2 regions of the Paracoccus sp. TOH genome follow, and region 1 is predicted to be linked to the other one. Evidence: riboswitches for the same ligand, from Rfam matches in the RefSeq annotation. Region 1 holds a riboswitch; the other holds the start of a gene.
The links. A riboswitch is a leader RNA that binds a small molecule or an ion and turns the genes downstream of it on or off. The one in region 1 is predicted to bind thiamine pyrophosphate.

Region 1 (4,827 bases):
CCGAGGAACCTGCGGCCGAGACCGAGGGCGCGTTGCAGCCGGGCGAGACGCCCGCGCCGACCGAGACCAATCGCGAGGGCCAGCCGCTCGGCTCGAATGCGGGGGTGACGCTGACGCCGCTGCCCGAAACCCTGGCGAGCCCACCGCAAGAGGAATCGGTGGTGCCGCCGGCGCCGGCGCCGGCGGACTGAACCGCGGCCGACGACGAAAGAAACGGCGGGGCGCCTTCTGGGCGCCCCGCCTTTTTCATGCCGCAACGGTCCGGGCCGGGTTCAGTCGGGTTCAGTCGGGTTCGGCCAGCAGGCTGTTGCGGCGCGTCTCGTCCTCGGCGATCTCGCGCTGCCATTCCCGCCAGATCGAGACCAGCAGCGCCATCAGCACCGGTCCGACGAACAGGCCGACGATGCCCAAGGTCTTCACCCCGCCGATCAGCCCGAAGAAGGTCGGCAGGAAGGGCAGTTTCACCGGCCCGCCGACCAGAACCGGACGGATGGTCTTGTCGACGACGAACAGCTCGCAGGTGCCCCAGATGAACAGCGCCGCGCCCTCGACCGGCGAGCCGCTGGCGGCCAGGTAGATCGAGACCAGCGTGAAGCTGAGCGGCGCACCGCCGGGGATCAGCGCCATGAAGCCGGTGATGACCCCGAAGGTCACCGGCGAGGGCACGCCGGCCAGCCAATAGGCCAGACCCAGCACCACCCCCTCGCCGATGGCGATCAGCGTCATGCCGGTCACGGTCGAGCTGATGGTGGCCGGAACCACCCGCGACAGCCGGCTCCAGCGGTCCGGCAGGATGCGTCGGCCGACGCGGTCCACCTGCGCGACGATCCGGTCGCCGTCGCGGTAAAGCACGAACAGCGTGATCAGCATGAACAGCAGCGTCAGCGCCAAGTGGAAGGCCAGCGAGCCCGCCGTCACCGCGCCGCGATAGATCGCGCCGATATTCGAGCCGCTGACCAGTTGCACGATCTCGCTGATCCCGCCGGGCCGGCCGATATAGGTCTGCCAGTTCTCGTTCAGCCAGTCGCCGATCTGCGGCAGATCGACCATCCAGGCCGGCGTGGGCGCCCCGGCGCTGTTGACCAGGATCGCCCAGTTGATCCAGTCCCGCAATTCGCGGAAGGCATAGACCAGCGCCAGGGTCAGCGGCACCACCAGGAAACAGACCAGCACCAGCACCAGCAGCGCCGCGGCTCCGGTGCGGCCCAGGTTCAACCGGAAGGCGGCGCGGTTGCGCAGCGGCCAACTGGCCAGCGCGATCACCATCGCCGCCAGCACCGGCACCAGAAAGCCGTGGAAGAAATAGATCGAGGCCGCGACGATGGCCAGCAGCAGCCAGCGCGCGGCCGAGATATTGGTCACCAGGGGCGGGCGATGCAGCCGCAACCCGGTCTGCCTGGCATGTTCGCCGCGCTGCGTCTGCTGCTCTGCGAATTCGGTCCTGCGTTGTCGGTCCGGCATATCGCCTGTGGTCATTGTCTCCGGTCCTGGTTCGGCGCCGGCCGGCGCGTCATGCTGCAACGAGATAACAGATCGCCCGCCGCTGCAAGCCGGAATGCCGGCGCAAGGCGGGCGGACGCGGCAAGGCGCGCTCACGATCCTGTGGACCACGGGCATGTCAGGGGCGTGACAGCGCCGGCCGGCGCGGCTAGGGTCGCGCCCGACCAAGGGGAGTCCCGGCAAGGGGCTGAGAGACTGCAGGCACAAGCGGCGCGGTGACCCTTAGAACCTGATCCGGATCATGCCGGCGAAGGGATGGTATGGACCTGTCTGCCCCATGCCTCTCCCTGGCCGGCCTCACCCGCGAGGCCATGACGGAAAGCCGGTCTCGCCCCATGACAGGAGGACAGCATGTCCGAACGTTTCTCTGAAATCCTGCGCCGCGAATGCGCCGCCGACTGGACGGCGGCCACCGGCCACCGCTTCGTGACCGACCTGTGCGACGGCAGCATCGCCGATGCGACGATGGCGGCTTATCTGGTTCAGGACCACCGTTTCCTCGACGCTTTCCTGACGCTTCTGGGTGCGGCCATCGCCTCGGCCGACCGTTTCGAATCGCGGCTGCGCTTCGGCCGCTTCGCCGGCATGGTCTCGGGCGAGGAGAACGACTATTTCCTGCGCGCCTTCGCGGCGCTCGGCGTCAGCGAGACGCAGCGGGCCGCCATTCCCGACAAGCCGCCCACCGCCGGTTTCCAGGCGCTGATGCGCGAGGCGGCGGCGACGCGCGCCTATCCCGCCGTGCTGGCGGTGCTGGCGGTGGCCGAGGGGCTCTATCTCGACTGGGCGCGCCGGGCGCCGCAGCCGCTGCCCGAAAACTTCGTCCATGCCGAATGGATCACCCTGCACGATAATCCCTTCTTCCGGGATTTCGTCGCTTTCCTGCAGGCCGAACTGGATCGCACCGGCCCCGCCGCGGCCGGGCAGGCCCGCGATTTCTTCCGCCGCGCGGTGCGGCTGGAGGTGGAGTTCTTCGACGCGGCCTATCAGCCCTAGCCGTCAATCCCCGACGATCTCGACCGGAAGCGGGCCAGCCGGCGGCCCGTTTTCCCGATAGTCCAGCACGATGCGCCGCAGCGCCGTCGGCGCGATGCGCTCGGCGCTGTGGCGCAGCTCGGGCAGGCGCCACCAGCGGAACTCGCGGATCCTGCCGGCCTCGGGCGCGGCCTGGACGGCGGGGCGAAAGGCGGCGGTCTCGATCAGGAAGTAATCCTCGGACTGCCGCCAGCGGCGCTGGCCCAGCGTCATCGTCACCCGGCGGCGCCAGACCAGCGGGCCGGGGGCGGGCAGGGCGAAGCCCAACTCCTCCATCAGCTCGCGGCGCAAGGTCACCTCGGGGGTCTCGCCCGGCTCGGTGCCGCCGCCGGGGGTGATCCACCAGTCGCCGCTGCCTAATCCACCCGCATCAGCAGCACCCGGTCATCGGGCGTCAGCAGGATGGCGCGCATGGCCTGCCTGTCGATGATCCGCATGGCGCCCCCGAGCCAAGGAAAAGCCCCGGTCCGGCGGGTGCCGTCCGGGGCCGCTGTCGCATTGACGAGGATTATTCCTCGTCGCTGTCCGGCACGTCGGCGATATCGTCCAGCGACACGTCGCCGTCATCGTCGTCATCGTCCAGCAGATCATCGTCCAGATCGCCGGTATCGGCGTCATCGTCCAGATCGTCGTCATCGACCAGTTCGTTCTGATCCTCGTTCCGCGCCGCGGTCTTTTCCGAGATCAGCGAGCGCGACCGGCCGTTGGTCAGGCTTTCCACGGTGAATTCCGCGCCGCAGGCCGGGCAGGTCATCGGGTCGTTTCTCAAGTCGTAGAAGCGTGTGGCGCAATGGGGGCAAAGGCGTTTCGTGCCCCATTCCTCTTTGGGCATGGTATTCTCTTTTTCTGCCGCGTTCAGGTAAATCCGCTGTCCCCTGCCATAGCCGGGCGGGGCTGTCAAAGCCTTTTCCCCTTGCGGGCGGGTGGCGGTGCAGGGGAAAGATGGAGCAACAGGCAGGCCGTCGCAAGATGCGGGACAAGATGGACAGGATTCTGGTCGGAGGCGACATCCCGGTGACGCTGCGGCGCTCGGCCCGGGCGCGGCGCATGACGCTGCGCGTGGCGCGGGCGGGCGGCGAGGTGGTGCTGACCCTGCCCAGCCGCACCAGCCTTTCCGACGGCCGCGCCTTTGCCGAGTCGCGGGCGGAATGGCTGCGCCGCACCCGGGCCGGGATGCCGGCGCTGCAGCGGGCCGAGCACGGAGCGCTGCTGCCGGTCGAGGGTCGGCTGCGCCGCATCACCCCGGCCGAGACCCGGCGCGTCGCGCTGACCGAGGAGGCGCTGCTGGTGCCGCTCGGCCGGCCGGCCGGCGTGGTGGTCGAGGCCTGGCTGAAGCACCTGGCCCAGGCCCGGCTGGTCGCGGCCTGCGACCGCCATGCGGCGGCGCTGGGGCGCGGCTTCCGGGCGCTGGCGCTGCGCGACACCCGCTCGCGCTGGGGCAGCTGCACCCATGACGGGCGGCTGATGTTCTCCTGGCGCCTCGCCATGGCGCCGCCCGAGGTGCTCGATTACGTCGCCGCGCATGAGGTGGCGCATCTGGCGCATATGGACCATTCGCCGGCCTTCTGGGCCGCGACCGGGCGGCTGATGCCGGATTACGACCGCCATCGCGCCTGGCTGCGCGCGCATGGCCACGAGCTGCTGGCCTGGCGCTTCCGCCTTTGACGGGCAGGGCTTGACGGCCGCCGGTTTTGTGATCACAGCATGGCGCATGACTGCTTCGCGTTCCTCGGAAACCTCGGCCCATGAGCGGCTTTACCGCAACCTGCGCCAGCGCATCATGCTGGGCGAATTGCCGCCCGGCCTGCCGCTGACCCTGCGCGGCATCGCCGCCGAGCATCGCGTCTCGATGACCCCGGCGCGCGAGGCGGTGCGGCGGCTGGTGGCCGAAGGCGCGCTGTCGCTCTCCTCCTCGGGGCGGATCACCACGCCGGAGCTCTCCATCGAGCGCATCGAGGAACTGGCCGCCCTGCGCGGGCTGATCGAGCCGGAACTGGCCGCCCGCGCCCTGCCGCGCGCCCACCAGGCGCTGATCGAGCGCATGGCGGTGATCAACGCCGCCATCGGCGAGGCGGCCGAAAGCCACGACGCCGTGGGCTATATCCGCACCAATCTGGAATTCCACCGGCTGCTCTACCTGCGCGCCCAGGCGCCGGCGATGCTGGCCATCGTCGAGACGGTCTGGCTGCAGCTCGGCCCGACCATGCGGGCGCTCTACGGCCGGGTCAAGCGCAACGAGCCGCCGCGCCATCACCGGATGATCCTGGCCTCGCTGCGCGCCGGGGACGAGCCGGG
Region 2 (4,827 bases), on a different replicon from region 1:
TTATGCCCGCGTCAGCGTCAACGAGTCGGACGATACTTGGGCGCATGACAGGCTTTTGGCAGAACTCAGTGATGCGACTGCGATGATGGCTTTCATGCCGGATCGGATCGACGCTACGGTTCTGAGCCACGCTCCTAGCCTGCGGCTTGTAGCTTGCGCGTTGAAGGGTTTCGACAACTTTGATGTTGCTGCCTGCACGGCACGAGGGGTCCATGTCTCCATCGTGTCCGATCTTCTGACTGATCCGACCGCAGAACTGACCATCGGCTTGATGATTGGCTTGGGGCGGCACATCCTGCCGGGGGATGAAGCTGTCAGAATTGGCTACAAGGGGTGGAGACCGCGTTTCTACGGCGTGGGCCTGAAGGGCGCAGCGGTTGGCATCTTAGGCATGGGAGCGATCGGCAAGTCCATTGCTGAACGGCTCACGGGCTTTGGAACGCAAGCGAGCTATTGGGACAGGCGCGAGCTCGGTTCTGATGATGAAGAAAGGCTCAAGGTTACGTTCACGGATTTCGAACGGCTTCTTTCCACTTCGGATTTCGTAGTGTGTGCCCTTCCGCTCGCCAACGACACGCAGCATCTGCTCGGCGCACTGGAAGTTGCGAAGATGCGGAAGGGGACGCTTCTGATCAATCCATCACGTGGGAGCGTTGTGGACGAAGGGGCCGTGGTGGCTGCGCTGGAGGCGGGACATCTGGCGGGTTACGCCGCAGATGTCTACGAGATGGAGGACTGGGCGCGGCCGGATCGACCTGAAGCTGTCCATCCTGGCTTGGTGCAGCGTCGCACGGACACCTTGCTGACACCCCATATCGGCTCGGCGGTTACCAAGACTCGCCTTGCGATCGAGCATGAGGCGGCTGACAACATCATTGATCTTCTTGAAGGCCGCAGACCGCGAGCCGCTATCAATGAGCCCGCGTCTGTTCTCTAACAAGGTATCCTGCATGTATCATCTGTCTCATGTCGCTGCCTTCGTTGAAGTCATCGAGACGGGAAATTTTCGTGCGGCATCGCGACGGCTGCAAATCTCGCAGCCTACGGTTTCGAACAGCGTCAGGCGCCTTGAGGATATCCTAGGGGTGCAACTGGTAGATAGAGGGAACGATCGCTGTGTTCCGACGCGGCACGGAGCCATATTCTTGCCATTTGCCAAGAGCCTGCTGACGGTTTCTGCACGTGCCTTTGACCGCTTGCACATGGAACAAATTCAACTGGGTGCGAGCAGCAACATCGGTATCTACCTCATGCCGGAGCATCTGAAGCGCCTGCATGGTGCCAAAGGGCGCTCTGCCAACTTGGTAATCGCCTCCAACCTGGAGATCTTAGAAAAACTCCAGAGAAAGGAAGTTGATCTTGCTTTCATGGAGTGGTGGGACGGCCGGAATGGATACGAGGCCAGCCTGTGGCGCACCGAGAAGCTCATTTTGATTGTTTCCCCGGATCACCGGTGGGCAAGCAAGGGTTCGATATACTCGTCTGAACTTTTCACGGAGTCGCTGATCGGAGGCGAGCGTGGAACCGGGACGGGCACTATTCTCCGCCGTGCCTTCGGTCAAAAAGCAGATCAGCTATCGATCAGCCACACAACCGGAAGCACTGAAGGGGTGAAGCGTGCGGTCAGAGCGGGACTAGGCGTATCGTTGGTGATGAAAAGCACGGTTCTCGATGAACTGGCTTCGGGTCAACTTTGTGAAGTTTCTATCAAGGGCGTAGATTTGGAGAAGCCAATTTTGGCCGTCCATCCTGTAAAGATGGAGGACGGTTCCCCGGAAGCCGAGACGCTTAGCATCCTCCTCAATGCCAAGACGGTGCCTGTTCTATGTCAGCAGGCTGCACGACCAGCCGAAGCAGCTAACTGAAAGACAGACATGGGGCCTCGAAAGAGATGTATGAACCGCAGCCGAACAGCGGCCGCGACCTTGTAGCGGCAAGATTGCGTGGCAGATGAAGCAAGAATGCCTGACACGTTGTCGGTGCTTTTCGAAGTTCATGCACCGTGGCGCGGCAAATCATCTTGCGAATCTACAGAGACTGTCAATCGGGCGGAGGCGGGGGGTGGTGCGGCCCGCAGCGCAGCGAGGACACGGCCCCCGCAGGAGCCGACGCGCCACGGGCGCGGCGCTTGCCGATTGACCGGCTCGGGCAGGTCTGTTGGGCGGAAAAACGAAAAGGATAAACCGCAGGGCGGGGGTGAGCGCGGCCCTCGGCCGCGTCGATCCCCCGGCCTGACCTTCGGATCAACCGGAGCCGCGCCGCACGCGCGGCTTGCCCTCGATCTTCATGGCCCGCAGCTATCCAAGCACGGCACCCGTGCATCAGGTCGCGCGAGCTGGACGCGCATCATGGCGCGAAGGACAGTGAGCAAGATCCTGTGGGAAGGTTCGGGCCGCGCAAGCGATCGTTCCTTGACAACGGTTCGACCTGTCAACGTAAAACACTAGCGTCGTGTGATTTGACCAGCCGTAAAGCGACGGCTGGTTAGCGGGCGAAGCAGTCAGTCCCTCCACCCGCCACGACGCGGTATTGTTGACATGTACGATACCAAGTGGCCAACCCTCATAGGGGCTGTTGCAGGTTTCAGGATGGCACGACACCGGGAACTTTAACTGTTTGGATTATCAAAGCGTCGGCTTGGTCAGGACGATTGACAATAGAGGCACCGCTGCGCATCCTTACGTCCTCACCAGGGGTGTCCCGACAAGGGGCTGAGATACTGCTGGGCCGCAAGGCAGCGCAGTGACCCTACGAACCTGATCCAGTTCATGCTGGCGTAGGGACGGTGCGGATGCCTTGCCGGTCGCATGCGACCAGTGGGGCATTCTATTCCTTCCCGTCGGTGCTGGGTCTCCAATGCTGCGACGCGAGGAGCCTCGACATGACATCTAAAGAAACCTTGACGGTCACCACCGGACCACTGCCCGCCTCTGTCAAGGTGTTCAGGCCGGGCGTGCTGCACCCCGACATCCGTGTGCCCATGCGCGAGATCGCCTTGCATCCAAGCGCGGGCGAGCCGCCGGTGACGGTCTATGACTCCTCGGGTCCCTATACCGATCCGGCCGCCGAAATCGCGATCGAACGCGGCCTTCCGCGCCTGAGGGAAGGTTGGACGATGAGGCGTGGGGACGTGGAGTCCTACGAGGGGCGGCATGTGAAGCCCGAGGACAACGGTTTTGCCTCAGGCGACCGGCTAACACCCGAGTTTCCCATCCGCCACCGCCCCTTGCGGGCGCGGAACGGGAAAGCGGTCACCCAGCTTGCCTATGCCCGCGCGGGCATTGTCACACCTGAAATGGAGTTTGTCGCGATCCGCGAGAATTTAGGCCGCACCGCGATTCGAGAAATGATGGTGCGCGACGGCGAAAACCTCGGCGCCGCCATCCCTGATTTCGTCACCCCCGAATTCGTGCGCGACGAGGTGGCGCGCGGACGGGCGGTAATCCCGGCCAATATCAACCATCCCGAAGCCGAGCCGATGATCATCGGTCGCAATTTCCTGGTCAAGATCAACGCCAATATCGGCAATTCGGCGGTAACCTTTCATCAGCCCGGCCTCGCCGAGCAGGTCCTCAGGGCGCTCCACGCCCTTCAGCAGTTCGTCCAGCAGTTCCTTGGAAATCGTCATGCATGCTTCCTTTCGAAGAAGCATGGACCGGATCGCTCATACACAGAAGATCTGACACTCTCCTGGCGTCATCTTCCGCTGACCATTGCGAGTATTCGGCCTTGGTGTAGCGGCTGGCATCCGCCTTGATCAGCGAAGCGTCCGCCCCAAAGCTCTCACCGCCCACGAGCCCCTCGACGATGCACCGCGCCAGCACTGCCTCGAAGAGCCGCCGGAACAGATCGCTCTCTCGGAACCGGCCATGCCGGTTCTTCGAGAAGGTCGAGTGGTCGGGCACCGCGTCGGTCAGATCGAGCCGGCAAAACCATCGATATGCCAGGTTGAGATGGACTTCCTCACAGAGACGCCGTTCCGACCGAATGCCAAAGGCATAGCCCACGATGAGCATCCGTATCATCAGCTCCGGATCGACCGAGGGGCGGCCAGTCGTGCTGTAGAATGGGGCGAGATGACGGCGCATGTCTCCGAGATCAACGAAGCGGTCAATGCCCCTGAGCAGATGGTCCGCCGGGACATGGTCTTCTATCGTGAACTCGTAGAACAGCGCGCCCTGCGAAACCTGCCTCGGCCCCATCATCGCCAGTTCTCCCATGCTTCAGGAGAATTGAATCAGCACCAGTGACGTCGCTCAAGCGGAGTTTTTCAACACCATCTCCGCCCTGCCGACCTTCATCCTCCGATGATGCTGCGCGATGGACGAATGGCCGGTCTAGTGAAGCTGCACCGCGGCGATCGGCAAGGGACTGAACGGCAGGTCAGGGCCGATCGCGACGGGCAAGCACATGCTGAAACGGCGAACTCACCCGACATCAACGCGGTCAATTGGGCTCAAACCGGTCATTCGCTGCACCCCGCGCGAACGGCCGCAGTCAGCTTAGCGTAGGATTCCACACTCTCCCGCAAACGACCCCTTATGAGTAGTCAGAAAGATAACCGGCAGGCCAATCTGACGCGCGGCATCCGCGTCGAGATCGCCAGCCTCGTCTACAACATCATCGAGGTCGTCGTATCCGTCACCGTGGGACTTCTGACCGGCAGCGCGGCACTGGTAAGCTGGGGTCTCGACAGCACGGTCGAAGCCACCTCAGCCGCGACGCTGATCTGGCGCTTGAAGGGGGAGAAGGACGGTGCCGGCAAGCGCACGGTCCTGCACCGCAAGAAGGTCGCGCTCTACGTGGTTGCCTGTGCCTTCTGGATCG

Region 2: another riboswitch for thiamine pyrophosphate. It lies ahead of NBE95_RS13960 (phosphomethylpyrimidine synthase ThiC); the one in region 1 lies ahead of NBE95_RS09315 (TenA family protein).

Annotation. Positions count from the first base shown of each region.
Region 1 covers NZ_CP098360.1:1,871,739-1,876,565, reverse strand. Annotated here, with positions in the region: gene NBE95_RS09325 (SPFH domain-containing protein) at 1-191, shown strand, start outside; gene NBE95_RS09320 (AI-2E family transporter) at 283-1,476, opposite strand; TPP riboswitch at 1,658-1,773, shown strand; gene NBE95_RS09315 (TenA family protein) at 1,852-2,493, shown strand; gene NBE95_RS09310 (NUDIX hydrolase) at 2,497-2,829, opposite strand; gene NBE95_RS09305 (FYDLN acid domain-containing protein) at 3,041-3,364, opposite strand; gene NBE95_RS09300 (SprT family zinc-dependent metalloprotease) at 3,502-4,197, shown strand; gene NBE95_RS09295 (GntR family transcriptional regulator) at 4,244-4,827, shown strand, end outside.
Region 2 covers NZ_CP098361.1:673,756-678,582, forward strand. Annotated here, with positions in the region: gene NBE95_RS13950 (phosphonate dehydrogenase) at 1-937, shown strand, start outside; gene NBE95_RS13955 (LysR family transcriptional regulator) at 915-1,865, shown strand; TPP riboswitch at 2,682-2,801, shown strand; partial or broken gene NBE95_RS13960 (phosphomethylpyrimidine synthase ThiC) at 2,882-3,541, shown strand; partial or broken gene NBE95_RS13965 (transposase) at 3,738-4,205, opposite strand; gene NBE95_RS13970 (cation transporter) at 4,542-4,827, shown strand, end outside.